4 regions of the Kitasatospora sp. NPDC056731 genome follow, and region 4 is predicted to be linked to each of the others. Evidence: riboswitches for the same ligand, from Rfam matches in the RefSeq annotation. Region 4 holds a riboswitch; each other region holds the start of a gene.
The links. A riboswitch is a leader RNA that binds a small molecule or an ion and turns the genes downstream of it on or off. The one in region 4 is predicted to bind cyclic di-AMP.
Positions count from the first base shown of each region.

Region 1 (6,863 bases), on a different contig from region 4:
GGATCCCGGCGAACGCCGAGTACAGGGTGCGGTCCTCCCGGCCGAACGCCCGCTCGGCGGAGAAGGTGATCAGGCAGGAGCCCACCTGCCGCCCGGAGGCGACCAGCGGCAGCACCGCCCAGGAGGCCGGGGTGAGCGGGCCGTGCCGGCCCCGGTCCGGGCCGGGCTCGCTGAACAGCGGGGCCGAGCGGGTCAGCGCGTGCTGCATCACGTTCTCGGAGAGGTCCGCCAGCCGGGTCAGCTCGGTGCGTCTGGGCCCGCCGTACACGGTGTGCGAGACGGGCAGCAGCCGGCCCTCGTCCACCAGGTCCAGGACGATGCTGGCGGCGCCGAACGCCGGGCGGGCGACGTCCGTGACGGCGGTGGTGACGTCCCGGACGGTCACCGCCCGCGACAGCGACCGGGTGAGCGCGAGCAGCAGCGCCGTCCGGGCCCCGGCCGGGGTGGCCTGCTCCTCGGGCTGCTGCCCGGCCTGCTGCCCGGGGTGCTCCCGGCCCCGGCCCTGGCCCCGGTCGGAGAGCAGCCCGGCGACCCGGACCGGCCGGCCGTGGACGTCCAGCATCACCTCGCCGGTCTCCTCGATCCGTGCCACCCTGCCGCCCCCGCGCAGCACCCGGTACCCGATCCGGTACCACCCGCCGGTGGTGAGCGACTCGGCGAGCGCCGCCTGCACGTCCGGCAGGTCCTCCGGGTGGACGATCCGGTCCAGCTCCGGGGCGGAGCCGTCGGCGGTGGCGGGCTGGCCGGTGACCCGGAACGCCGCGGCGTCCCAGTAGCTCTCGCCGGTGACCAGATCGCGTTCGAAGGCGCCGTGCCCGGCCGCCCGGACGGCGAGCGACAGCATCGGGTGGGCCAGCCCGGCGGGGAGGCTCCCGGCCCCGTCCGGCGGCGCCCCGGCCGGATCCTGGGGTATCCGGGCGTCCGCGTGGTCGAGCAGGTGGGACAGCCGGTGGGCGCAGGCCTCGCCGATGGTCTCCAGGACGTCCAGGTCGCGGCGGGGGACGGTGCCCCGGTGGGCCAGCGCGAGGGCGAGGACGCCGACCGGCCGCTCGTCGACGACCATCGGCAGGGTGATCACGGCGACCATGCCGGTGCCCATGCCGGCGTTCTTGTTCGGGTAGTCGACGCTGGTGTGCTCGGGACTGAGCAGGTAGGGGCGGCGTAACCGCAGGGCCATCGCGGCGGGGAGGTCACCGGCCGGATCGACGATGCTGTAGCGCTCGTGGGTCCAGTCCGGCAGCCCGTGCGAGGCGGTCAGCCGGAGCATTCCGGCGGAATCCAGCAGGTAGAGCGCGGAACCCTCGCCGGTGATCCAGCCCGGCCCTTCGGCGAGGACGGTGCCGAGCAGTTCGGCGGCGCTGGTGCAGCCGAGCAGTAAGCGCACGCAGCGCATGGGGCTGCGGGCGGTGGGACTGCTGCGCGGCGTCCGGCTCTCGTCCTCGGAGGGGGGAACCCACGGAGAGGTCAGGTCCATCGGATACCCGGCCTTTCCGTTCTCGGGGGGTGGGTGCCCTCTGGGTGCCCGAACGGGCACTTAATTCTTAATACCTTATTTCTCAAGCAGGTGCTGAAGCGGGTGAATGGTGGCCCAGACGGCGCACCAGCACCAGCGTCCGGTCGTCCGCCGCGTCCCGCGCCACCGTCCGGACCAGCCGCTCCGCCGCACCCCGGGTGAGCTGCTGCTGCGTCCGCCACGGCCGCACCACCGGCTCGGCCGCCGCCAGCAGCCGACCCACCCCCTCGTCCAGATCCCGACCAGGCACCTCCACCAGGCCGTCACTGAACAGCAGCAGCGAATCGCCCCGCCGCAGCCGCCCCGACACCGCCGGGTACAGCGCGCCCGACACCAGCCCCAGCGCCGGACCGCCGTGCCCCGACCGCGCCCAGCCGCCGCCGTCCGCCCGGCGGAACTGCGCGGGCGCCGGATGGCCGGCGTTGAACAGCAGGTAGTCGCCCGTCGCCGGGCGCAGCGCGAGGTGCACCGCCGTCGCGAAGTCGTCCTCCCAGCCCATCCGCACCAGATGGTCGTTGGCCGCCGGCAGGAACGCCTCCGGCGGCACCCGCCCCAGCAGCATCGCGAACGCGCCCGACAGGTGCGTCGAGCGGGCCGCCGCCCGGCTGCCCTTGCCCGACACGTCCACCAGCAGCAGCTCCAGCAGATCCTCCTCGGGGCGGTGCGCGCACAGCAGGAAGTCACCCGAGAACGAGGTGTCGCCGGCCGGCGCCAGCGCACTGTCGAAGTGCCAGTCGAGCAGCCGCTCCGGAAGCCGGGCCAGCGTCCGGGTGTGCTCGGCCAGCTCCAGCAGCATCGAATCGCCCTGCGTCCCGCGCAGACCCAGCCGGTGCCGGAACCGGTTCGCGGCCAGCACCGTCACCGCGGTCGCGGCCAGTACCAGCGTCACCCCGATCCGCACCCCGAGCGGATCCCGCACCACAGCCCCCAGCACCCCGCCGGCCAGCGCCGCGCACACCAGCACCAGCAGCTGCCCGCGCCGCAACAGCAGCCCGCCGACCACCAGCGGCAGCACCAGCGCCGACGGCGGCCAGCTGTACGGCAGCACGATCGGCAGGACGCTCAGCACCGCCGTCACCCCGAGCAGCACCCCCAGCGCGTACCGCGCGGCCCGGGCGTTCCCGTCCAGCAGCCGCAGGTACCACCGCCGCGCCCTCGCTATCGGTGCGGGCACGTGGACCTCCGCCAAGGGGTCGGCGGTCCCCTGTCATGACCACCAGTCAGCCCGGCCACACTAACCCGTCCACCCCCACCACCCCCAGGCCCGCTGCCTGCCCGCCGCACCGGAAGTCGGCGGGCCCGACTTCTCGTGCATGCCTCACCCGGTGTGGTGGTGGTTCCGCCGTTGCGGGAGGCCGGGCGGGTCGTGCCGCGGTCGGTGCGGTAGCCGGCGTCTCAGGGGGTGGGCCAGCTGCGGAGGCCGGTGGTGAGGAGGGTGATGAGGCGGCTCTGGGTGGTGGCCAGGTCTTCGGCGAGCTGGAAGCCGCCGCCGATGGAGAGGGAGGCGAAGCCGTGGGCGACGGAGCGGACGGTGCGGGCGGCGTGGATCGCCTCCGCGCCGTCGAGGCCGTACTCCCGCAGGACGGCGATGATCACCCCGACGAGCCGGCCGGCCGCGCGGGTGAGGTCGTCGTCCGGCTGCGGGGCCTGGGGGAGGGCGTTGTAGCGGTGCGGGTGCTCGGTGGCGTACGCGTGGTAGGCGCGCAGGACGGTGGCGACGGCGTCGTCCCCGCTGCGGCCGACGGCGGCCTCGGCGAGCCGGTCGGCGAGTTCCTCGGTGACCCGGACGGCGATGAGCCGCCGCAGTTCGGCGAGGCCGCCGCTGACGTGCTTGTACAGCGACGGGGTGGCGACCCCGGCCCGGGCGGCGACGGCGGCCAGGGTGAGGGCGTCGGCGCCCTGCTCGTCGATGAGGGCGAGGGCGTGGTCGACGACCTGCTCGGGGGTGAGTCCTACTCGGGGCATGGTGTGGGCTCTCCGTCGGTGGAAGGCGTACGTGGCGGGGCGGGGCGGGGCGGCGCGTGGGGGCGGGGCTGACGTGGGCGGACGGGGTGGGCGGGGCTCAGGCGAGTTCGGCGAGGAAGGGCAGCAGGGCGCCGGCGGTGGCCTGCGGGTTGTCGGCCATCGGGTAGTGCCCGGATCCGTCGATCATGACCTTCCGCGCGTCGAGCGCGGCGGCCTGCCGGTCGGCGACGGCCTCCGGCTTGGGGAAGTCGGGGTCCTTGCTGCCCATGATGACGAGCGAGGGGCAGCGGACGGCCGCGGTCCAGCCGACGGGCGCGGAGTCCCCGCCGACGTGTCCGCGGGTGGCGGTCTTGCGGCCGGGGGTGCGCATGGCGGCGACGAGTCCGGCCACGTACGTGTCGAAGTCGGCGGGCTTGGCGCCCGGGTAGGCCAGCTTGCGGTGGTAGAGGCCCCAGAAGGCGGGCGAGTGGACGGTCAGGGCGCCCATGACGCGGAGGGCGCCGCGCATGAGGGCGCCGGGCGGGGTGTTCTCGACGAAGGCGTCGATCAGGGCGATGCCGGCGACCCGCTCCGGGGCGTCGCCGGCGGCCTTGACGACCGTCGCGCCGGTGTAGGAGTTGCCGACCAGGACGGCGCGCTCGATGTCGAGGTGGTCGAGCAGGGCGAGGACGTCGGTGGCGATGGCGGCGGGGGAGTAGTCGTCCCAGATGATCGAGGATTCGCCGAAGCCGCGCAGGTCCATGGTGATGACCCGGCGGCCGGCGGCGGCCAGCAGCGGGTGGAGGTGCCGGTAGGCGGCGCGGGTGTCGAGCATTCCGGGGAGCAGCACGACGGGGGTGCCGTCGCCCTGCCGGGTGTCGTCGTAGGCGAGGCGGCCGCCGGTGACGTCGAGGTACTGGGTGGTGGGGGCGCTGGTGGCGTTCATGGTGGGCCTCCGGGGGCTGCCGGTGCGGGGCTTCGACGGTGCTGCCGATAGCCATAAAGCTAAGGCTAATAGCCTTAGCCGTCAAGCCTTCGCGCCCTGTGGGGCGGGGGAGGTCGGCGGGGAGCGCCTGAATGAAGGGCCGTCCGTTGACGTCCGATCACGTGAGGTGGCGTCAATGGTGCTCAAGCGTGCCCAAGGGGCTCAAGGGGGACAAAACGCCCTTCGCATCCCAGAGTGCCCCGTCCGTCTCCGGTCGTCCCGGGCGAACGGCTTGGAATCAGGGCCTCCTAGGATTAACGTTTGATAACGCAGCGCGGTCCTCAACGCCGTACCCAGACGGCACCGTGCGCCGTCGCCTAATCCCGCCGACCGGCCTCCGGGCAGGTCAGGGAGCCGGGGAACCACGTTCCTTGGGGTGAATCGGCAGGGCTCCGGCCCAGCCGTAGGAGACCTTCCTGCTCCGAACCCGTCAGCTAACCCGGTAGGCGCGAAGGAAGGAAAGGAGCGCGCCTCCGTGGCGTCGACGCACACCCCGGCACACCCGGCCGGCCTCGCAGCAGGTACCCGGCTCCTCGACCACCCCGGCCCGGACGGCCCCGAGTACGCGGGCCCCGACGCCGAGACCAACCGGCACCGGATGCCGCGTCAGGTCCGTGGGACCTCCCCGCTGCTCGGCGTCACCGCCGTCGCCGCCACCCTGGGCGCCACCGGCTTCGCCTCCGCCACCCCGGCCGCCGCCCCCGCCATCGAGACCCCGGACGAGACCCCGGTCGCCCTCTCCGCCGACCCCGGCCTCGCGCTCGCCGCCCGCATCCAGCTGCAGGCCGACAGCCAGCGCACCGCCGCCGAGGAGGACGCCCGCGTCCAGGCCGCGAAGGAGGCGGAGGCCAAGGCCGCCGCCAAGGAGGCCGAGGCCAAGCGAGCCGCCGAGGAGGCCGAGCGGGCCAAGGCCGCCGCCCTCACCCTGCCGGTGCGCGACTACCACCTCACCGCCCACTACGGCCAGAGCGCCCGCTACTGGGCCCACCTGCACACCGGCCTGGACTTCGCCGCCGACACCGGCACCCCCGTCTACGCGGTCGGCCAGGGCACCATCACCTCGGCCGGCTGGTCCGGCTCGTACGGCTACCGGATCGTCGAGACCCTGCCCGACGGCACCGAGATCTGGTACTGCCACCTCTCCTCGATCATCAAGGGCTCCGGCAAGGTCGGCTCCGGCCAGCAGATCGGCAAGGTCGGCGCCACCGGCAACGTCACCGGGGCGCACCTGCACGTGGAGGTCCGCCCCGGTGGCGGCGCCCCCGTCGACCCGGAGACCTGGTTCCAGCAGCGCGGCCTCAACCCCTGACGCACCCGCGAAGCCCCGGCCGCCGGAACCGAAAGGCACCGGCGGCCGGGGCTTCGCCGCGTCACTCCTGCGTCGGGTCCGCCGCCGGGTCTTCCTGGTCCGCCGGGTCGGCCGGCCCCGCCGGGTGCGCGTCGGACTCTTCCTGCGCCGGCCCCGCCAGCTCCTCCAGGCGGGCGTCGAACTCCTCCTGCGCCAGCCCCGCCAGGTACGCGTCGATCTCCTCCTGCCCCGGCTCCGGCGCGAGGTCCGGGAACTCCTCCACCAGCAGTCGCGGCAGCCCGGGCACCGTCCACTCCCCGTACAGGTCGAGCGCGGCCTCCACCGCCGCCTCCTCGAACGCCCCGAAGTCCCCGGCCAGTTCGTCCGGCATCGGCCGCCCCAGCGCGGTCAGCTCGGTCAGGTTGCGGTAGCTGCGCCGCATCAGGCCCTGCTCCAGCAGCCGGCGCGCGCCGTCGGTGGCCATGCCGACCGAGATCACCCGGGTCGGGCTCCAGCCCTGCTCGTCCACCTCGTCCAGCCAGCCGGTCTGCGCCAGTGCGGCGAACCTGGCCAGCCGCTCCTCCTGCGCCAGCTCCCGGAAGCCGGCCAGCCACTCCCGCACCGCCTCCGGATCCGCGACGTCCGCCCCGTACGCGTGCAGCAGCAGCGCGTACAGCCGGGGCCAGGTCACCAGGTCGGCGCGGCGCAGCAGCCCGGCCGCGACCTCGCCCTGCCACTCGGCCTCGGCGTGCAGCCGCTCCTGGCGCTTGGCGTTGAGCCGCTTGGCGGCCCGCTGGTGGTCGGTCAGCAGCCGGACGGCGTTGCCGTATGCCAGCGGGTCCGCCTCCGGTTCGGGTTGGACGTACAGGTAGAGCCGCTCGTACAGCAGGTGCTCCACCGCGTTCGAGGTCAGTTCGGGCCAGCCGTCGTGCATCCTGCCCTCGCCCAGCTCCAGCAGGGCCAGTACCGCGCGCAGCGGCGCTTCGGCCACCGGGGTGCGGTCCTCTTCCGCCGCCCAGGCGAGCAGGTCGGCGGCCCTGGTGCGCGGGGCGAGCCGCAGGTCTTCGTCGTTCATAGCTCGAACGGTAACCGCTGGCCGGGAGTAGGGTCGGCTGCCATGGTCCCCGTACGAC
Region 1 is NZ_JBFBNR010000040.1:21,500-28,362, reverse strand. Features, by position in the region: gene AB0R04_RS30510 (SpoIIE family protein phosphatase) at 1-1,474, opposite strand, end outside; gene AB0R04_RS30505 (PP2C family protein-serine/threonine phosphatase) at 1,557-2,687, opposite strand; gene AB0R04_RS30500 (TetR-like C-terminal domain-containing protein) at 2,909-3,478, opposite strand; gene AB0R04_RS30495 (alpha/beta hydrolase) at 3,576-4,403, opposite strand; cyclic di-AMP (ydaO/yuaA leader) riboswitch at 4,747-4,905, shown strand; gene AB0R04_RS30490 (M23 family metallopeptidase) at 4,918-5,751, shown strand; gene AB0R04_RS30485 (hypothetical protein) at 5,813-6,805, opposite strand; gene AB0R04_RS30480 (GNAT family protein) at 6,848-6,863, shown strand, end outside.
Region 1: linked by a shared signal. The riboswitch ahead of AB0R04_RS30490 (M23 family metallopeptidase) and the one ahead of AB0R04_RS15900 (transglycosylase family protein) in region 4 are both predicted to bind cyclic di-AMP.

Region 2 (6,863 bases), on a different contig from region 4:
CGGCCCTGACGGCTGCCGCGACGGAATGACGCCTGGTCAGCGCCCGGTTTGCGGCGGTGTGCACATCCGGTGAAGCCTGCGGGGGAAGTGGAGTTCACGCCTTCGGGGGAGTGGCAAAACCCGTGGATCTTCCCTAGGGTGTGGCGTCAAACCTATTTTCCGGATTCTCACCTGATCGGGTGAGGCCGATGGAAGAAGGAGCAATTCCCTTGGCCTCCCACCGCCGTCCCAAGCAGCCGAGCCGCGCCCGGGTCTCCGTGCTCACCGCTGCCGCGGCGACCGCGGTCGCCCTCTCCGCGCAGGTCGCCGCGCACGCCGCGCCCCAGCCCAGCAAGAGCGACGTCAAGGCGCAGATCGACCAGCTCCAGCAGGACCAGGAGCAGGCGGCGGAGAAGTACAACGGCGCCAAGGAGCGGGCCGACCAGCTCCGCAAGCAGTCCGACCAGCTGCAGGACAAGGTGGCCCGCAGCCAGGACGAGATGACCCAGCTCCAGACCGGCCTGGCCGGCGTGGCGGGCGAGCAGTACCGCACCGGCGGCATCGACCCGTCCGTCCAGCTGATGCTCTCCTCGGACCCGTCCGGCTACCTGGAGAAGGCGTCCAGCGCCCAGCAGGCCAGCGCCAGCGAGTCCGAGGCGCTCAAGGGGCTGCTGGACCAGCAGCGCCGGCTGGACCAGGAGAAGTCCGAGGCCGCCGCCGTCCTGGCCTCGCTCGACTCCACCACCAAGGACCTGAACCAGGCCAAGACGGACGTCAACCAGAAGCTCAAGGCCGCGCAGGACCTGCTGAACTCGCTCAGCGCCTCCGACCGCGCCGCGCTGCGGGCCCAGCAGCAGCAGGACGACCGCGCCTCGCGCGGCAGCGACCGCGCCGACCTCGGCAGCCTCCCGCAGGCCGGCGGCTACGCGGGCGTGGCCGTCGCCAAGGCGATGAGCAAGCAGGGCTCGCCGTACGTGTGGGGCGCCACCGGCTCGACCACCTTCGACTGCTCGGGCCTGATGGTCTGGGCGTACGGCCAGGCCGGCGTCTCGCTGCCGCGTACCTCGCAGGAGCAGGGCAACGTCGGCACCAAGGTCACGCTGGACCAGGCCCAGCCGGGCGACCTGGTCATCTACGGCCCCGACCGGCACCACGTCGGGATGTACATCGGCAACGGCATGGTGGTGCACGCGCCGCACACCGGTGACGTGGTGAAGGTGATGAAGGTCGACGCGATGCCGATCAACACGATCCGCCGGGTCTGACGTCCCGACACGCCCGAAGGGCCCGTCCGGGCCTGTGATCCACGCCACCCTCCGACCGGGGGTGGCGTTCGGGTTTTGTCCGCCGCGCGAGTCCCCGGTGAAGAGTGATCAGCTTTGCGTGCGGCGGTGATCACTATGTGTCATATTCACAAAAGAACTTTGGTCTTCTTCCGTCTTTTTTCTGACAAGGATTTGAACGGATCACGGTTCAGTTACTAGGGTCGTGCCCCGAACCACCGCACTTCCGATCGCCCAGCCAGGGTGACGGCGGTGGTTTCCGTCGAGTTCGTGACGCAGCGGGGCGGGCCCAGTGCCTGCCCGACGGGGAGCCCAGCAGTCGGGGGTGCTGTCGAACGGAGCCGGGGAACCACGTTCCTCCGGGGTGAATCGGCGCCAGGTCGGCCGGTGGAACGGCCGTGAGGCGTCGTAGGGCACGCTTCCGGCCCGAACCCGTCAGCTCACCCGGTAGACGGCGTAGGAAGAAGGAGTCCGCCTTCGTGGCGTCCCATCGTCGTCCCAAGCCCGCCAGTCGCACCCGGGTCTCGATCATGACCGGCTTCGCCGCCGCGGCCGTCGCGCTGTCCGCGCAGTCCGGCGCCCACGCCGACCCGCAGCCGACCAAGGACCAGGTCAAGGAGCAGGTCGACCAGCTCAACGAGCAGGCCGAGGTCGCGACCGAGAAGCTCAACGCCGCCCAGGAGAAGCAGCAGCAGCTGCAGAAGCAGGTCACCGACCTCCAGGACCAGGTGGCGCGGCAGCAGGGGCAGGTGACCGACCTTCAGGGCGGCCTGGCCGAGATCGCCGGCGAGCAGTACCGCAACGGCGGCATATCGCAGACCGTCCAGCTGATGTTCTCCGCCAGCCCGGACACCTTCCTGAGCCAGGCCGACACGCTGAACCAGGCCGGCGGCACCCAGAAGGGCCAGCTCAAGCAGCTCCAGGACGAGCAGCGCAAGCTCGACCAGGTGCGCTCCGAGGCCCAGGGCAAGCTCGCCGAGATGGAGACCACCACCCAGCAGCTGAAGAGCGCCAAGGACGAGGTCCAGGGCAAGCTCAAGGCCGCGCAGGACCTCTTCAACACCCTGTCCGAGCAGGAGCGCCAGGCGATCCGCGCGGCCGAGGAGAAGGCCGCCGCCGAGGCCAAGGCGAAGGCCGACGCCGCCGCGAAGGCCGCCCAGCAGCAGGCGGCGGCCCAGCAGGCCGCCGACCGCTCCTCCCGCGACAACAGCCGCACCGACCTGAGCGCGTCGCAGGCCCCCGCCGCGCCGGTCACCAAGCCGAGCGCCGGCAGCTCGCGCGGCGCCGCGGCGCTGTCCATCGCCGCCTCCAAGATCGGCAGCCCGTACGTCTACGGCGCCTCCGGCCCCGGCTCCTTCGACTGCTCGGGCCTGATGGTCTGGGCGTTCAACCAGGTCGACGTGGCGCTGCCGCGTACCTCGCAGGAGCAGGCCCACGCCGGTACCCGGATCGGCACCGACCTCTCCCAGGCCCAGCCCGGCGACCTGCTGATCTTCTACGGGGACGCCCACCACGTCGGCATCTACGCCGGCAACGGCCAGGTGCTGCACGCGCCCAAGCCCGGCGCGTCGGTCCGCTACGAGGCGGTCGGCAACATGCCGCTGACCTCCATCGTGCGGGTCTGATCCCCGCGCAGGCCCTCCCAGGCCCGGCCTTCCACCACGGAAGGCCGGGCCTGCGGCTTTTCCGGCGCCTCGGACTGATGTCCGATTGCGGGTCAAATATTCGGGTTGGCAGGGGTTTGGACTCGGTTGCCCGGACTCGCTAACGTCTGCCACCGGACTCCGCTTCCAGGGCCGCCCGCGTTGGTGCGGCGGCGGGGCCCCACCGCCGGATCGGAGCCGCTGCCGCCATGCCCGTGCACCGTCGTCCCCAACTGCTCGCCCGTGCGCTGGTGCTGACCGCGGCCGCCACCACCGCCCTGGGCGTGACGGCGGGCGGCAGCGCCCAGGCCGCCCCCGCCGCGCCGGACACGCCCACCCGCAAGGACGTCAAGGCGCAGGTGGAACAGCTCTACGGTGAGGCCGAGCAGGCGTCCGAGAAGTACAACGCCGCCCTGGAGACGCAGCAGCGCCTCCAGGGCGAGACGACCGTCCTCCAGGGCGAGATCGCCGTCGCCCAGGACCAGCTCAACCAGTTGCGCGGCGACCTCGCCACCGTGGCCGGCGCCGAGTACCGCGGCGGCGGCATGGCCCAGACCGTCCAGCTGATGCTCTCCACCGACCCGGAGGGCTACCTGTCCCGGGCCCGCACCCTCGACCAGGCCGCCGAGCGGCAGCAGGAGACCCTGCACGAACTGGCCACCCGCCAGCGCCGGCTCGACCAGCGCCGCACCGAGACCGCCGGCAAGCTCGCCGAACTCGACCAGGCCCGCCGCTCGCTCGCCGACAGCAAGCAGCAGATCCAGCAGCGGCTCACCAAGGCCCAGCGGCTGCTGAACAGCCTGGGCGTCGCCGAGCGGGCCCGGATGGCCGCCCAGGACGCCCAGGAGGCCGAGCAGCGCGCCACCCGGGGCACCGACCGGCTGGACCTCGGCACGGCCCCGCCCGCCTCCGAGCGCGGGGCGGCCGCGCTGGCCGCCGCGGTGCGGATGATCGGCTCGCCCTACCTCTACGGATCCACCGGGCCCCGCGCCTTCGACTGCTCCGGTCTGATGTACTACAGCTGGCGGCAGGCCGGAGTGACCCTGCCGCGCACCTCGCAGGCCCAGGCGTACGCCGGGCAGCGGGTCAGCCTCTCCGAAGCGCGGCCGGGAGACCTGGTGATCTTCTACCGGGACATGCACCACGTCGGGATGTACGCCGGCGGCGGGGTGATCGTGCACGCCCCCTACCCGGGCGCCAGGGTCCGCTACGAGAGCGTCAACGCGATGCCGGTCGCGGGGGTGGTCCGGCTCTGAGCCCGGCACCGTCCGACCCCGACGCCCCCCACCCGATAGACAGGGCCCGCCGGACGCTGTCCCGGCGTGGTGCGCTGCTGCTCGCGGTCGGCGGGCTGGCCCAGCTGTCGCTGCCGCCGGCCGCCCCGGCGGCCCCCTCGGCGGCCGGGCGGGCGGCGGACCGGTGGGCGGCGGACCGGCGGGCCGAGGTGGCCGCACTGCTGGACGCGCGGGCCCGGGCGCTGCCCTCCTGGTCCGGACCGGCGGCGATCGAGGCCGGCTACCGCAACCTGGTGCTCGGCGTGGATGCCGGGCCGGAGCGGCTCACGGCCGCCGCCGACCTGGCGGTCCGGATCACCGGGTACGACGACTACCCGGTGGTGTACCCGCGCCGGATCGACCTGGTCCGGGCCGGCGGCTGGCGGGTCGACCGGGAGGAGAGCGCGAGCGGGCCCCCGGCGCTCTGGGACCTCGGCTCCGCCCGGTCCGCGGCGGGCGCGCACTGCCTGGTGCTGGGCCTGGCCGACGGGCCCGACCCGGCCGGCCTGGTCGCGGTGGCCGACCGGGCCGTGCCCGCCGTGAGCGAGGTCTGGGGCACCGGCTGGGCGGGCCGCCTGCTGCTCGAAGTGCCCGCCACCGCCGAGCAGTTCGCCCGGCTGCTGGAGGTCGACCCGGCGGGCTGGACGGGCATGGCGGCGGTCACCTCGGCCGCCGCCGGCGCGCCCTGGCACACCCCCGCCGACCGGGTGCTGGTCAACCCCGGGACGTTCGGGCGGCTCAGCGACTTCGGCCGGCAGGTGGTCGTCACCCACGAGGCCACCCACGTCGCGACCAGGGCCGACACCCGGGCCTGGACACCGCTCTGGCTCTCCGAGGGCGTCGCCGACTGGACCGCCTACCGGGGCTCCGGCCGGCGCCCGCAGCAGATCGCCCCCGAGCTGGCCCGGGACGTCGCCGCCGGCCGGCTGCCCGCCGCGCTGCCCGCCGACCGGGACTTCACCGCGGGCGCCGACGGCATCGCGCAGGCGTACGAGCAGGCCTGGCTCGCCTGCGAGCTGATCGCCCGGCGCTACGGGCCCGAGCGGCTCGTGGCGTTCTACCGGGCGGTCGGCGCGGCCGACGGGCAGGGGGAGGACCGGGACCACCGGCTCGACCGGCTGCTCCGGGCCGGACCGGGCGTCGGCCTGGCCGAGTTCACCCGGCTCTGGCTGGCCGAGGTGGCCGCGCTGCGCGATTGACGGTGCGCGCCGTTCAGCGCCGCTGCCTGGCCGGGGTACCGGGCCGCTGCCTGGCCGGGGCGCCGGGCCGGTCGATGCCGTCCAGCAGGTCCTGCTCGTAGGCGATGCCGGGGCGCACCGGGTAGGCGCCGGCGGGCACCGCCTCGGGCTTGGCCAGCACCACCGTCGCCGGGAGCTGTGCCGGGCCGCGGGTGGCGCGCCAGAGCCGGATGCAGGAGAGCACGGTGGCGGCCAGCAGCAGCAGGTTGCGCAGGCTGAGCACGGTGACGCCCCAGGGCTCGCTGGCGAGGATCCGGCTGAACATCAGCGGGAACTCGGCCAGCGTCAGCGGGCAGGCGAGCAGGATCAGCAGGGCCACCGGCCGCTGGCTGCTGCCGCGCACGGTCAGGCAGACCGCGGCGACGCCGATCAGCCAGACCAGGTACTGCGGGCTGATCACCCGGCTGGTGACGGTGAAGATGAGCAGCGCGCTGAGCGCCGCGTCGTACATGGTGGCCGCGTTGCGGCGCTTGGCGGTGAAGCGCCAGAGCAGCAGCCAGGCGAAGCCCAGCACGGTGCCGGCCATCATCACCTTGCTGATCACGGGGACCCACGGCCCGAGCATCTCCGGGGAGCCGTAGTTCATGGTGACCTTGCCGTCCCAGGCGTCCGCGAGCCGGGCGAAGTGCAGCGGCAGCGCGCCGAGCGACTCCACCTCGATGCCGCGTTCCTTCTGGAAGGCGAGGAAGCCGAAGGCGCCGTTCATCCCGGCCGCGAGCAGGAAGCCCACCGAGACGGCGGTGGCTGCGGCCAGCGTCCAGGCGCGGCGGGTGCGGCGGCCGGAGGGGGTGCCGATCAGGGCGAGCAGCGGCCAGATCTTGATGATCCCGCCCAGGCCGAGCAGCATCCCGCCGATCGCGGGGCGGCGGATCAGCGCCAGCAGGCCGGCCAGGGCGATCGCGGTGACGATGATGTCCAGCCGGTTGTAGACCATCGGGCCGAGCAGCGGCACGGCCACCACCCACATCCAGGCGCCGGTCAGTGCCCGGCCGCGGCGCAGCCCGGTGCGGACCAGCAGGGCGGTGGCGGCGATGTCGGCGATCCCGCAGATCACCCAGAAGGAGACCAGGTACGACCAGGGCAGCAGGCCCGGCAGCAGGATCACCAGGGCCGCGCCGGGCGGGTACTGCCAGGTCACGTCGTCGAACGGGAAGGTGCCGGTCTGCAGGACGCCGTACCAGGCGTGGTAGATCATCCAGACATCGGCGGTGATGTCCCCGCCGAGCCCCTTGACCACGCCGGTCATCAGCAGCACCAGCACCGTCCGGGTGGCCAGCCAGGTGGCGCCGAGTGCGGCGAGCGCCCCGAACGGGCGGCCGGGGGCACGGGCCGGCTCCTGCCGGGCGGCCGGCGTCGGGCCGGGGCCGGCGGCGCCGCTGGGTGTACCGGACTCGGTGGCCGGGGCCAACTCCACTGCGCTCCCTCGTTCGTCTCGGACGTCCCACC
Region 2 is NZ_JBFBNR010000060.1:12,430-19,292, reverse strand. Features, by position in the region: gene AB0R04_RS35255 (NYN domain-containing protein) at 1-9, shown strand, start outside; gene AB0R04_RS35250 (NlpC/P60 family protein) at 210-1,244, shown strand; cyclic di-AMP (ydaO/yuaA leader) riboswitch at 1,582-1,731, shown strand; gene AB0R04_RS35245 (NlpC/P60 family protein) at 1,742-2,887, shown strand; gene AB0R04_RS35240 (NlpC/P60 family protein) at 3,115-4,161, shown strand; gene AB0R04_RS35235 (hypothetical protein) at 4,350-5,378, shown strand; gene AB0R04_RS35230 (glycosyltransferase 87 family protein) at 5,392-6,831, opposite strand.
Region 2: linked by a shared signal. The riboswitch ahead of AB0R04_RS35245 (NlpC/P60 family protein) and the one ahead of AB0R04_RS15900 (transglycosylase family protein) in region 4 are both predicted to bind cyclic di-AMP.

Region 3 (6,863 bases), on a different contig from region 4:
AGGTGCTCAGCCGGCACGGGTACACCCCGGTGCTGTGCACCCAGACGCCGGGCGGGTCCACCGAGGACGAACTGGTCGAGATGCTGGTCGACCGGGGTGTGGCGGGCATCGTCTTCGTCTCCGGGCTGCACGCCGACTCCACCGCCGACCACGACCGCTACGCCCGGCTGACCGGGCGCGGGGTGCCGTTCGTGCTGATCAACGGCTACAGCGTGCGGATCGACGCGCCGTTCATCTCGCCGGACGACCGGGCCGCGATGTGGATGGCCGTCCAGCACCTGGCCGAACTCGGGCACGAGCGGATCGGGCTGGCCGTCGGGCAGCGGCGGTACGTGCCGGTGCTGCGCAAGATCGAGGGCTTCACGGCGGCGATGCGCGAGGTGCTGGGACGGAGCCAGGAGGAGGCCGAGGAACTCGTCCACCACACGCTGTTCAGCGTGGAGGGCGGGCACGCGGCGGCCGGCGCACTGCTGGACAAGGGCTGCACGGCGATCGTCTGCGGCAGCGACATGATGGCGCTCGGGGCGATCCGGGCGGTGCGGCAGCGTGGACTGTCGGTGCCGCACGACGTCTCGGTGGTCGGCTTCGACGACTCGCCGCTGATCGCCTTCACCGAGCCGCCGTTGACCACGATCCGCCAGCCGGTCGAGGCGATGGCGACCGCGGCGGTGGACGCGCTGCTGGAGGAGGTCGGCGGAAACGCGGTCCAGCGCGGGGAGTTCATGTTCCAGCCGGAGCTGGTCATGCGCGGCTCCACGGGGGCCTGCGCGCGCTGAGGGCGGTCAACGGATGGGCCCCGGAGAGCTGTTGCTCTCCGGGGCCCGTTGCGTGCCGCCCGGGTGCCGGGTCAGCCCTCGTGGTCCGTGGGGCGGCTCTCGGTGAGCCGTTGGCCGTCGGTGGCGTCGCCGGTGCGGGTCTCGGTGCGGCGGCCGCGGGCCAGGTAGTCGCGCAGGACGAGTTCGACGGCGTCCTGCGGGTTCTTGGTGCCGGAGAGCATCATCGCGTCGATCGCGAGGTTGGCGTCGAGTGTGACGGTGACCTGGGCCATGGTGACTCCTCCTCGGGTGCGGAGCAGCAGCATGCCCGCTGGGGGCGGGCTTTGACCATGGCCTCGGGCGGTCCTGCCCGGCGGCCTTCCTGCGGCGCCGGGCGACCGCCGGGGCGGGCGGCGGCTGACAGATAACAGATGATGAAATCTGTTATCTGAAATCTGTTATCTGTCAGCCGTCAGTTGTCAGCTGTCACCCGCGGGTCGTGCTCAGACCCGGCCGGCGAAGTCCGGCGCCCAGTTGGCGACGGTCTGCAGGCGCACGCCCGAGCTCGGGTTGGCGGCCTCGACGTACTGGCCGCCGCCGATGTAGATCGCGACGTGGTAGACGCCGGAGTTCTGGCCGTTGTTGGACCAGAACAGCAGGTCGCCCGCCTGCAGGCTGTCCAGCGAGACGCGGGTGCTGGCGGCGGCCTGGTCGGCGGCGACGCGCGGGACGGAGACGCCCGCGGCGCGCAGCGCGGCCTGGGTCAGGCCGGAGCAGTCCCAACCGCCGTTGCCGGTACCGCCGTAGACGTACGCCTGGCCGACCTTCGACTGGGCGAAGGAGACCGCGGCGGCCATGCTGCCGGTGGCGGCCGGCGCCTGAGCGGGGGTCTGCGCCTGGGCGGCCGGCTTGGAAGCCGGCTTGGTGGCCGGGGCCGGGGCCGGGGCCTGCGGCTGGGCGGTCGGCTTGGCGTTCACGGCGGCGCCGTTGGAGGTCTGGCCGGACTTCTGCGAACGGTCGAACCAGGTGAAGTCCGAGCCGGACTGGTCGGTCTGAGCCGACTGCTGGGCCTGGCCGCCGTCCTTGAACGAGAGGCGCTGGCCCGGGTAGATGGTGTCCGGACCCTCGGTCAGGGTGCCGCGGTTGAGCTCGTACAGCCGCTGCCAGCCGCCCTGGAGGTTGTGCTTGTCGGCGATCGAGGACAGCCAGTCGCCGGAGGCGACGGTGTAGTCGTCGCCCTGGGGCTGGGCGCTGTTCTGGGCCTGGCTCTGGCCCTTCTGCGCCGAGGTGCCGTTGGCGGAGTCGGCGGGGGCCTGTGCCTGGTCCTGGGCCGGTGCCGCCGGCTTGGCGGGCTTCGCGGCCGGGGTGGCCGGGGCCTGGCTCTGCGCGGGCTTGGCGGCCGGGGTGGCCGGCTTCGCGGCGGGCTTGGTGGCGGTCGAGCTGGCAGCCGAGCCGGTGGTCGAGCCGGCCGAGGTGTCGACGGTGGCCGCGGCGCCGCCCTTGGTCAGGCCGGCCTGGACCGAGCACACCGGCCAAGCGCCGGGGCCCTGCGAGGCGAGGACCTTCTCGGCGACGGCGATCTGCTGCGCCTTGGTGGCCTGGTTGGCCTGGGGGGCGTACGCGGTGCCGCCGAAGGCGGCCCAGGTGCTGGAGGTGAACTGCAGTCCGCCGTAGAAACCGTTGCCGGTGTTGATGCTCCAGTTGCCGGTGCTCTCGCACTGGGCGACCTTGTCCCAGGTGGCGACGGAGGCGGCGGAGGCGGTGCCGGAGGTGAGGCAGGGGATGGTGAGGCCGACGCCCGCGACGCCGATGGCGGCGATCACGCGTCGGGTACGACTGGACAGACGGGTGCCGTTGGTGGGCAGCATGAAGACGTAGTCCTCTCCCACGCCTGCGAGGTGAGCTGTCGGATTCGGGCTGGAGTTGCCCGGCCGCGCTGTGGGCGCGGCTTCACCCCTAGCCCTGGATCGTTCCGGGGAACGGTCCGGGGCGACTTACCTGTGGGTCCCCCGCTCCTGCCGTGGTGCGTTTTCGCGCTGCCAGGACATCCGACGGCAGGACTCGGCGTCGCGGATGAACTGGGTTCGTGTGGCCACGAACGGGGAGCACGTTAAGCAGACTTAAGTTCAAACTGCAAACACCTGTGACGCGCATCACGGTTTGGCGAGAACGGTCGTTCCCCTTGCTCGCCATGATCGGAAATGGCCGATTTCCGGCAACGTCGAGAAGGGCGTGCACAACTGTCTGTGCTTCAGGGTGCGGGTGACGGCGGGTCGGGTCGCCCGGGGGCCTGCCCGCCGAGAAGGAGGTGCGTCCACGCTGCGGCCGTCGGGGGATGGATCGAGCGACGGTGAACAAATGCGGATAGAACGGACATCACACCTATTCGCCCCTTAACTCCCTTACGGGACAGGCAGGAAGGGCCCGGAACGTAGCCGTTCCGGGCCCTTCACGCGTGCGGTGACCGCTACTGGCCGGCCGACTCCTCGGTGGCGGTGCGAGCGGCGTGGGCGGCGTGACCGCCCCGGCCGGAGTGGTCGGCGTGCGCGCCCTCGGCGGCCTCCGCCGCCTCGGCCTCGGCCTGCGCCAGGGCCTCGGGGGAGGGTGTCGGCAGCGCGGCCAGGTAGGTGGCGGCGATCAGCTGGCCGACCGTCGGGTAGGCGCCCAGCGGCGCCGCGGACGGGCAGCCGGTCTCCTCGGCGGCCGTGGCGAGCAGCTCGGAGTCGGCCTCCGGCCCGATCACCAGCGGGGCCAGCGCCGGGCGCTGGGAACCGGTCTCCTTGAGGTGGTTGACGGCTGCGGCGACCGAGCCCGGCACGTCGAGCGCGGCGGGCACGACCGGGACGGCCAGCCGGGCCGCCAGCAGGACGCCGGTGATGCCGGCCGCGGCGGCGGCCTCCTCGCCGCCGACGGTGGTCAGCACGACGCCGTCCGCGGCGGTCGCGATGGCGAACAGCCGGGCCCGGTCGGCGCGTGCCAGGCCGGCCTCGGACAGGCGCACGTGCACGGCCTCGGCGAGCAGCGGGTGCGGGCCGAGCACGTCGGTGACGGGGGCTCCGTATTCCGCGGCGAGGGCGTGAAGTTCGGTCAGGAATCCGTGCGGGCCGGGTACCAGCGGCACCAGGACCGGCGCGGGCAGGCCCGCCTCGGCGGCCATGGCCAGCAGTTCGGCGACGGTGCGGTCGTCACTGTCGACCCCCTGGGCGGCTTCGCCCGGGAGGTAGCCGACGGCGGTCTGGATGCCGCTCTGCTCGCTGCGGACGATCGACAGCAGCTCCTCGACGACCGAGCGGGACTCGGGCCCGGCGGTCGCGGGCACGGCGAGCACCAGGGCCGGGGAGCCGGCCGGGATCTCGGGGCGCTCGGGGCGGCGGTGGCGCCCCCGCGCACGGGAGCCTGGAGTGCGGACGGGCAGTGGCGCGCCCGGGATGGCTGCGGTGCTCATGCCGGAGATCGTAGGACATCGGCCCGTCAGGCCTGCATTCGGCTGCCGTTCGAGTTTCACGTGGTCATGGCGGGTGTGCCGCGTTCCCGCCGTGTCCGTCCGGGCGGTTTGCCCGCAATCCGGACATATCTCACCCAGCCTTCGAGCGATCACCGCTCGTAGCCCTGACGTGTCCGACGGGGCGTCGAGTTGCCTGTGTGGCGCGTGAGATGTCTCACAGCCAGGAGGTCGCCTGACGGAGCGTCACGGCAGCGCGACTCCGGGCGCCTGAAGATCAACATTCAGCGGGGAATCGCTCACGGCCGGTTATCGAGAATCTGGCGATTCACTCGGCTATGTCCGTTTACGTACCGTCAGGAGAAGGGCCCGTGAAGAGTTCGGAACTGCCGGTGAAAGGCCTCGTGCACCTGCAATGTCCCGTGCTGATGCACGTGCACAGCAGCTATCATCGCGTCAAGTGAGGCGTTGTGCCGGGCCGGTACGGGGCCGGTCCGTTCGTTCGGCGGGTGCCGGGGGCGCCGCGCTGGACGACCACTCCGGAGCTCTTCGGGAGATTTCTATGCACGACTCGCAGGACACGCACGGCTCGTACGACACCTACAACGGGATGGCGGCCGCCGACCTCAAGGGGGTTCTCTGGCAGAAGAGCCTGCACAGCAACTCCCAGGGGAACTGCGTCGAGTTCGCGGCCCTGCCGGGGGGCGATGTGGCGATGCGCAACTCGCGCTTCCCGGAAGGGCCGGCGCTCATCTACACCCGGGCCGAGATCGCCGCCCTGCTGCTGGGGGCCAAGGACGGGGAGTTCGACCACCTGGCGGTCTGACCGGCCGCCGTCCTGCCATCGGGGGGCCGTCGTGGGTGCTGACACCGCGACGGCCTTTGTCTTGTCCGGGGCCGGTCCGAGGCCACGCGACGGGTGCTCTCGCGACGGGCGCTCTCTCGACGGGCGTTCTCGCGGCCGACCGCGCGCAGGCGCGGCGGGTGGTCCCGCGCACGGTTGGGGGCCCGGACGCGGACGGGGGTCGGGCCGCCGGGGTGCCCGGCCGTCAGTCCGGCCGGCTCGTCCGGGGGGCCGGCCCGGCAATCGTCGTGGGAATCGTCCTGAGGACTGAGCCGGAGCCCGTGGCGCACCTGCGCCAGGCCCGTCGAGCCGCCCCGCGGAGCCCGGGGTGCGGTCCTCCCGGGGCCTCCCTCGGCCGGCCGCGCGCCGCCTGGCGCTAGGCCGAGCGCCGGTGCCGTCCACCGAGTTCGGAACCGGTGGCCGGCTCCGCCTCGAACAGGGCCCAGACCACCTTGCCGCTGCCCAGCGGGTGCCAACCCCAGGAGCGGCTGAAGGACTCCACCAGGTGCAGTCCGCGGCCGGACTCGGCGACGAAGTCCGCCTCCCGGGCGACCGGGCCGATGCAGCTCGGGTCGCTCACCGCGCAGACCACCTGGGGAGAGCGGTGGACCAGGCTTATTCGGATCGGCAGCCGGCCTTCAGGGGTCGGCTGTATGGGAAAGTCGTACTCGCCCTGGGCGCCACCCGCATGGTCGGGCCGTGCGCCGATCGCATGCCGCAGTGCGTTGGTCACCAGCTCCGAGGCCACCAGCGCGACGTCGTCGAACAGCTCCATCAGGCCCCAGCGCTGAAGAGAGGTTCTGGCGAAGTCGCGCGCGGTTCTGACGGCTTCGAAGCGAGGAGCGAGCGTACAGGTGACCACATGGGGGTCAACCGCCAAAGCCGTACCGGTGCTCATGAAGAGCTCCTCCCATAAGGGGGCGGACACGGCTGGACCCGCCGGGGTCATGCCGGTCACCTCCGACTCGCTCGGCCGCTCGGCCGCCCCCTCGACCAGCGCGCGCGCACACGATCCCCCGGTGGCGCGGGGGAACGCTGCCGGGTCGGTGCACGGAGTCGCGCGTGGGGTCGACGCGGAGCCCGCGGGATTGCCAGGGATGTGCAGGTGCACGTGCACCATGGTGGTGTGCGCTCACTGCAGATGCAAGAGTCGATTCACGTGCAGTCGCACTATTGGCATATGCAAGCGCCGGATGCACGTGCATCCTGGTGTGTGGAGTGTGGAACTGATAGGAACATCCGTCAGTATCGGCACCGTGAGCGCTCAACTGATGGCAGACTGTGCGCTGTTTGCCCTAGGTGGAGGTTTCGACCGCATGACCACAGTTCAGCCGGGCGGCGGCTCGATGGTCCGCCGGATCCTCCTCGGGTCTCAGCTGCGTCGCCTGCGTGAGACGCGCGGCATCACGCGCGAGGACGCCGGCTACGCGATCAGGGCCTCCGAGTCCAAGATCAGCCGCATGGAACTCGGCCGCGTCAGCTTCAAGGAGCGCGACGTCGCCGACCTGCTCAGCCTCTACGGCGTGGACGACGGCCTGGAGCGGGAGGCGCTGCTCGGGCTGGTCCGCGAGGCCAACAAGTCCGGCTGGTGGCACAGCTTCAACGACGTGCTGCCGGGCTGGTTCCAGACCTACGTCGGCCTGGAGGAGGCCGCCCAGCTGATCCGCACCTACGAGGTGCAGTTCATCCCCGGACTGCTGCAGTCCGAGGAGTACGCACGGGCGGTTTTCGGACAGAGTCGACCGGTCGTCAGCGAGGAGGAGATCGAGCGGCGGGTCAGCCTCCGCCTGCGTCGCCAGAAGCTGCTGACCGAGGGCGCCAG
Region 3 is NZ_JBFBNR010000048.1:37,863-44,725, forward strand. Features, by position in the region: gene AB0R04_RS32760 (LacI family DNA-binding transcriptional regulator) at 1-776, shown strand, start outside; gene AB0R04_RS32765 (hypothetical protein) at 848-1,048, opposite strand; gene AB0R04_RS32770 (transglycosylase family protein) at 1,259-2,644, opposite strand; cyclic di-AMP (ydaO/yuaA leader) riboswitch at 2,631-2,791, opposite strand; gene AB0R04_RS32775 (hypothetical protein) at 3,223-4,200, opposite strand; gene AB0R04_RS32780 (DUF397 domain-containing protein) at 4,760-5,023, shown strand; gene AB0R04_RS32785 (ATP-binding protein) at 5,418-5,939, opposite strand; gene AB0R04_RS32790 (helix-turn-helix transcriptional regulator) at 6,358-6,863, shown strand, end outside.
Region 3: linked by a shared signal. The riboswitch ahead of AB0R04_RS32770 (transglycosylase family protein) and the one ahead of AB0R04_RS15900 (transglycosylase family protein) in region 4 are both predicted to bind cyclic di-AMP.

Region 4 (6,863 bases):
GGCGCTGGTGGCGACGAAGCGGGTGCGCTCCGGGCCGACCCCGAACCCGGCGATGACCTCCCGGTACTCGCGGCAGGCCGCGAAGGTGCGGGCCAGCGCGTCCGGGTGCAGCCGGCCGGTCTGGTCCACGCCCTGGCCCAACCGGTTGATGATCATGCGGCGGTCGAGGTCCGTGATCTCCCCGGTGGCCGGGTCCAGGTCGGCGACCAGCAGCCGGATCGAGTTGGTGCCGCAGTCGATCGCGGCCACCCGGGTCATGCTCACGCGGACTCCCCGGGGTCGGACTCCTCGGCGGCCCGCTTCTTCGCGGCGCGCTCGGCGGCCTTCTGCTGCTTGGCCTCGATCACGGCCTGGTGGTCCTGCTCCTTGGCCCGGTTGCGGGCGACCCGCCCACCGGCGGCCTCGACCTCGGCCGGGGAGACACAGGGGCCCTTGGCCCACCAGTCCTCCAGCAGGCCGATCGCCTCGTCGCCGAGCGGGTTGACGCCCTCGCCGGCCGCCAGCGAGTGGCCGACCAGCACGTGCAGGCACTTCACCCGGTCCGGCATGCCGCCGGCGCTCGGGAAGCCCTCCAGCACCTCGATGGCGTCGCGCCGGGCGATGTAGTCCTCGTGCGCCTTCTGGTAGGCGGCGGCCAGCTCCGGGTCCTCGGCGAGCCGGGCGGTCTGCTCCTTCATCACGCCGTCCGCCTCCAGGGTGCCGATCAGCGAGGCGGCCTTGGGGCAGGTCAGGTAGTACAGCGTCGGGAACGGCGTGCCGTCCGGCAGTCGGGGGGCCGTCTCCACGACGTCCGGGTTGCCGCAGGGGCAGCGGTGCGCCACGCCGCGCAGGCCGCGCGGCACCCGGCCGAGCTGGGCGGCGATGGCGGCGACGTCGGCGTCGGAGACGGCGGGGTGGTTCTCAGTGGTCATGGGGGGAGGTGTCTCCAGCGGGGGACGGTGGGAGCGGACGGGGGGAGGCGGGGGCCGGGGCGGCGGCGTCGGTGGTGTCGGCGGCGTCGACCGAGTCCCAGATGCTGGCGTACCAGGGCTTGGCGGCCCGCGCCGAGCCGCCGGACGCGCCGTCGGAGGCGGCCGAGCCGGCGGCGGCAGCGGAACCGGTGGCGGCAGCGGAACCGGTGGCGGACGCCGAGGGCCGGGCGGCGGCCGGACCGGCCGGATCCACCGCGATGTACGGGGTCTCCCCCGGCATCGCGTAGTGCAGCCGGGCGCGGGCCTGCGCCTTGACGTACTCGGGGTCCTGCCAGCGGGCCTTCTCCCGGCGCAGCTGCTCGACCTGCTGGCGGGAGCGGTCGGCCTTCGCCTGCTGGGCGGAGATCTCGGCGCGCTGGGAGATGAACTGCCGCGTCGGGTAGGCGAGGATCGCCACCAGCGAGCAGAGCACCAGGACGAGGACGGTCGCCCGGCTCGTGAAGCGAGGCCGGGCCGCCAAGCCCGGGATCCTCCAGCCTGCCATCTCCCGTTCCCCTCCTGGTCGCGACGGTGCCCCGCCGTCCACCCTACGGGGTGAACGGCGGGGCACCGGTCAGGCGTGCTCACCGGTCGGCGGAGCGACCGTGCTCGCCGCTCCGAGGAGCGGCTGAGCCTGCTGCTCCGCGGAACGGCTGTGCTTGCTACTCCGCGGAACGGCTGTGCTTGCTATTCCGCAGAGCGGCTGTGCTTGCTATTCCGCAGAGCGGAAGCGCGGGAAGGCGCCGCGGCCGGCGTACTCGGCGGCGTCGTCGAGGATCTCCTCGATGCGCAGCAGCTGGTTGTACTTGGCGACGCGCTCGGAGCGGGCCGGGGCGCCGGTCTTGATCTGGCCGCAGTTGGTGGCGACGGCCAGGTCGGCGATGGTGACGTCCTCGGTCTCGCCGGAGCGGTGCGACATCATGCAGCGGTAGCCGTTGCGCTGGGCCAGCTCGACGGCGTCCAGGGTCTCGGTCAGCGAGCCGATCTGGTTCACCTTCACCAGCAGCGCGTTGGCGGTGCCGGTCTCGATGCCCCTGGCCAGGCGGGCCGGGTTGGTGACGAACAGGTCGTCGCCGACCAGCTGGACCTTGTCGCCCAGCTTGACGGTCATGGCCTTCCAGCCGTCCCAGTCCGACTCGTCCAGCGGGTCCTCGATGGAGACCAGCGGGTAGGAGTCGACCAGCTCGGCGTAGTACTCGATGAGCTCGGCGGCGGAGATGGCCTTGCCCTCGAACTGGTAGGCGCCGTCCTCGTAGAACTCGGACGCGGCGACGTCCAGGGCGAGCGCGATGTCGCGGCCGGGCACGTAGCCGGCCTTCTGGATGGCCTCGGTGATGAGGTCCAGGGCCTCGCGGTTGCTGTCCAGGTTCGGCGCGAAGCCGCCCTCGTCGCCGAGGCCGGTGGACAGGCCGCGCTCCTTCAGCACGCCCTTGAGGGTGTGGTAGACCTCGACGCCCCAGCGGACGGCCTCGGAGAAGGACTCCGCGCCGATCGGGGCGATCATGAACTCCTGGATGTCGACGTTGGAGTCCGCGTGCGAACCGCCGTTGAGGATGTTCATCATCGGAACGGGCAGCACGTGCGCGTTCGGGCCGCCCAGGTAGCGGAACAGCGGCAGGTCGCTGGCCTCGGAGGCGGCGTGCGCCACGGCCAGCGAGACGCCCAGGATCGCGTTGGCGCCGAGCGAGGACTTGTCCGGGGTGGCGTCCAGGTCGAGCATGGCCTGGTCGATCAGGCGCTGCTCGGTGGCGTCGTAGCCGACCAGCTCCGGGCCGATCTGCTCGATGACGGCCAGGACGGCCTTCTCCACGCCCTTGCCGAAGTAGCGGTTCTTGTCACCGTCGCGCAGCTCCAGCGCCTCGAAGGCGCCGGTGGAGGCACCCGACGGGACAGCGGCACGACCGGTGCTGCCGTCGTCGAGGCCGACCTCGACCTCGACCGTGGGGTTGCCACGCGAGTCGAGAATCTCACGGGCTACGACGACATCGATGGACGGCACGAGGCATCTCCTTGCGGAAGCAGGGTCCGGCTGACGTTGGGTGCTGCCGGCGGGACGATTGCGGAGTCGTTACGACCAGAGCCTAACCGCCCCGGCCCCCGGGGCCGCGCTGGCCTCGGTCCCGTCTCAGCGTGTGGCCCGGCTACCCACCAGTAGTTCACCTGCTTGCCCGATCGAAGCGGGCGAATACGGGGGAATGCGGGCGAAGGGGGACGGCGCCCGCCCCCCTTCGCCCGCAGGGCCCGGGCCGCTCAGGGCCCGGGCCGCTCAGGGCCCGGGCCGCTCAGCCGAGGTGCAGCACCTGGCCGGGCATGATCAGGTTGGGGTTGCCGCCGACGGTGCCGCGGTTGCCGTCGTACACCGACTGCCAGCCGCCGGATACGCCCTGGGCGGCGGCGATCGTCGACAGCGTGTCGCCGGCCCGGACGGCGTAGTCGTGACCGCCCTGCGCGGCGGCGGGCTGCGCGGCCGGGGCGGACTGTGCGGGCTGCGCGGCGCGGGGCGCGTACTGCGGCTGGGCGGCGGGCTGGCCCGCGTACTGCTGGTAGACGCTCTGGTGGCTGGTCCAGTACCAGGCGCCGTTGTTCTGGTACCAGTACACCTTCGCATCGGCGTCCCAGCCGGCCTTGCCGGAGAAGCCCTGGGTCTGCGGCTGCGTCTGCTGCGGGGCCTGCTGGACGGGCTGCTGGGCGGCCGGCTTCGGGGCGGCCTGCTGGACCGGCTGCTGGGCGGGCTTCGGGGTCTGCGCCTGCTGGGTCGGCTTGGCGGCGGACTGCTTGGCGGGCTTGGCGTCCGTGGAGGTGTCCACGGAGGCCGGGGCGCCGCCCTTGCTCAGACCGGCCTTCTGGGAGCAGACGGGCCAGGCGCCCGGACCCTGCGAGGCCAGCACCTTCTCGGCGACCGAGATCTGCTGCGCCTTGCTGGCCTGGTTGGCCTGCGGGGCGTAGGAGGTACCGCCGTACGCCTTCCAGGTGCTGGACGTGAACTGCAGGCCGCCGGAGAAGCCGTTGCCGGTGTTGATGCTCCAGTTGCCGCCGCTCTCGCACTGGGCGACGGCGTCCCAGGTGGAGGCCGGGGCGGCGGAGGCGCCGGTGGCGGTGAGGAGCGGCATCGCGAGTCCGACGCCGGCCACACCGGCGACGGCGATGGCCTTCTCGGTCTGGGTGCGACGACGGTGGCGGCCAGTTCCAACGAACAGCATGACGAGGTCCCTCTCCGCACGCCTGCGAGGTGAGCTGTCGGGTTCGGACCGGGAGGTGGCCCGGCCGCCGAAAGCGGAAACGATTCCGCTCGGGCGGCTTCACCCCAAGCCGTTGGGGAACGGCAACAAACCTGGTTCCCCCGCCCCTGCCCAGGGTCTGGTCGGTTTCCCGTGACGCGGCGGGCAGGATTCGGCGTTCCGCGCACGAGGTCCGCAGCTGCGAACTCCAGGGAGAGTAGACAGATCATCAGACCAATAACAAGCTCATATCACCGATATCACACACAAATTACGGCGCGTGGTCAATCGCCTACCACCGGCGGCGGTATGTCCGGATTAATGCGGGTTCAGACCTGGCTCCACGACCCGCCGGAGACGTGCCGTCAGCGTGTCGGAGCGTCGGTCGGCGTGACCGGCGCGTGCGGAGAACGGGCCTCCGGAGTGAATTCGACCGGGAGTTCCCGCAGGCCACGCATGATCAGGCCGCCCCGCCAGCGCAGGTTCTCCGGGTTTTCCGCGAGCCGCAGGTCCGGCAGCCGGGAAAGCAGCGTGGTCAGTGCGCTCCGCCCCTCCAGGCGAGCCAGCGGGGCGCCGATGCAGTAGTGGATCCCGTGGCCGAAACCCAGGTGCGGATTATCCGTGCGGGCCAGGTCCAGGGTGTTCTCGTCCGCGAACCTGGCCGGATCGCGATCCGCCGCGGCCAGCACCACCAGCACCGGATCGCCCACCGGGATGTCCACCCCGCCGATCGACAGCGGCCGCGTCGCGAAGCGCCACGTCGCCATCTCCACCGGCCCGTCGTAGCGCAGGAGTTCCTCGATCCCGGTGTCCAGCAGCGCCGTCTCGCCGCGCACCACCGACTCCTGCAGCAGCCTGCGCTGCTCCGGGTTGCGCAGCAGCGCGTACGTGCCGTTGCCGATCAGGTTGACGGTCGTCTCGAACCCCGCGAACAGGAGGATGAACGCCATCGCGGCGGCCTCGTTCTCGTTCAGGTGCTCGCCGTGGTCGCTCGCCCGGATCAGGCCCGAGATCAGGTCCTCGCCCGGATCCGCCCGCTTGCGGTGGATCAGCTCCAGCAGGTACGCCCGCATCCGCTTCACCGCCCGCCCCACGCCGCCGCGTTGGCTGCCGCCGTGGCCCGGCTTCGTGTGTCGCAGCATCATCCCGGCCCAGTCCCGGAAGTCGTCCTGGTCCTCGGCCGGCACGCCCAGCAGGTCGCAGATCGCGTAGATGGGGAGCGGGAACGCGAACTCGTGGATCAGGTCCGCCGAACCGCGCTGCGCGAAGCCGTCGATCAGCCGGTCCGTGAGCTGCTGCACCCGCGGCTCGAACTCCGCCACCCGGCGCGGCGTGAACGCCTTCGACACCAGCCGGCGCAGCCGGGTGTGGTCCGGCGGGTCGATGTTCAGCAGATGTGTCATCAAGTCCGCCTGGCGCTCCCCCGGAATTCCCACCCGCCCGGTGCGGTGCGCCTGCTCGCTGTGGTGCGCCGGGTTCTTCGACAGCCTGCCGTCCGCCAGCGCCTGCCGCGCGTCCGCGTAGCGGGTCACCAGCCAGGCCTCCACCCCGCTCGGCAGCGTCGTGCGGTGCACCGGGGCGTGCTCGCGCAACCAGGCGTAGGCAGGGTACGGATCGGTGGCGAACTCCCAGGTGAAGAGCTGCGGGGCGGCGGGGTCGGGCTGCGCTGGCATGCGTCGACCGTATCCGGTGGGTCGGGGCCGCACCGTCTCCGGCGGCCGCGACCGGCGGGGCCGGATCGTCAACACCCGGCGGACGGCCCGCCAACGCTCCGTGGACGCCTTGTGGACGGTCCGTGGACAGCTCTTGGACAGCTCTTGGCCGGGCGGCGGGCGTGACCCTGGTCACCTGAGGGGTAATCCCTGTTGCGGAGGGTCAGGACCTGCCTACGATCCTCCGCAGAAATCGTGGGCGCCGGTGCGGTGTCGCCCACAGGGAGGAGCAGACCATGCGGGTCAGCGGGTCAGTCGTCGTCATCGCGGTACTCGACGGCGGATCGGGAGCCGAGCTCGCCCGCCGGTTCGCCGCCGCCGGAGCCGCCGGAGTGCTGATCGCCGACCAGCGGGCCGGCGTCGCCGAGGACCTCGCCACCGAACTCGACCGGCCGGGCTGCCCCGTCGTCGGCGTCGGCGGCGACATCCGCCGCCCCAGCGACATCGCCGCCCTCGTCGACACCGCCGAGAAGCACCTCGGCCCCATCGACCTGTTCTGCGTCGCCGGCCCCGACGGCGAGCGGATCGTCTCCCTCGCCGAACTGCCCGCCCGCCTCGACCTCGAACGCCTCGCCGAACTCCTCGCCCTTGTCGGCGAGGCCATCGGCGAAGTCGTCCCCCGGCAGCGGCGGCCGATCGAGAACACCGCCACGGCCGCCTGAGGCCCCGCCCGGGCCCGCTACTCGCCGACCGGCTTGAGGCCCTCGGCCGCGCGCACCGCGTCCCGGTAACCGCGCGCGGCCGAGCGCAGCGCCGCGTCCACGTCCACCCCGGCGTCGTGCGCCCGCTGGGCCACCGCCAGCAGCAGCCGGCCCGCCGACTGCGCCGTCAGCTCCGCCGGCAGCGCGTACGGCTCGTCCGGCACGCCCGCGAAGCCCGCCCGGCGCACCCGCGACACCAGCTTCGCCGCGTACGCCAGCGACGGCAGCCCGGCCGGCACGCCGTCCAGCACCGACTCCCGGTCCGCCTTCTCGGCCGCCTTC
Region 4 is NZ_JBFBNR010000013.1:5,204-12,066, forward strand. Features, by position in the region: gene AB0R04_RS15880 (Ppx/GppA phosphatase family protein) at 1-258, opposite strand, end outside; gene AB0R04_RS15885 (DUF501 domain-containing protein) at 261-929, opposite strand; gene AB0R04_RS15890 (septum formation initiator family protein) at 901-1,431, opposite strand; gene eno (phosphopyruvate hydratase) at 1,663-2,949, opposite strand; gene AB0R04_RS15900 (transglycosylase family protein) at 3,233-4,150, opposite strand; cyclic di-AMP (ydaO/yuaA leader) riboswitch at 4,156-4,323, opposite strand; gene AB0R04_RS15905 (cytochrome P450) at 4,534-5,841, opposite strand; gene AB0R04_RS15910 (SDR family NAD(P)-dependent oxidoreductase) at 6,117-6,542, shown strand; gene AB0R04_RS15915 (MazG family protein) at 6,560-6,863, opposite strand, start outside.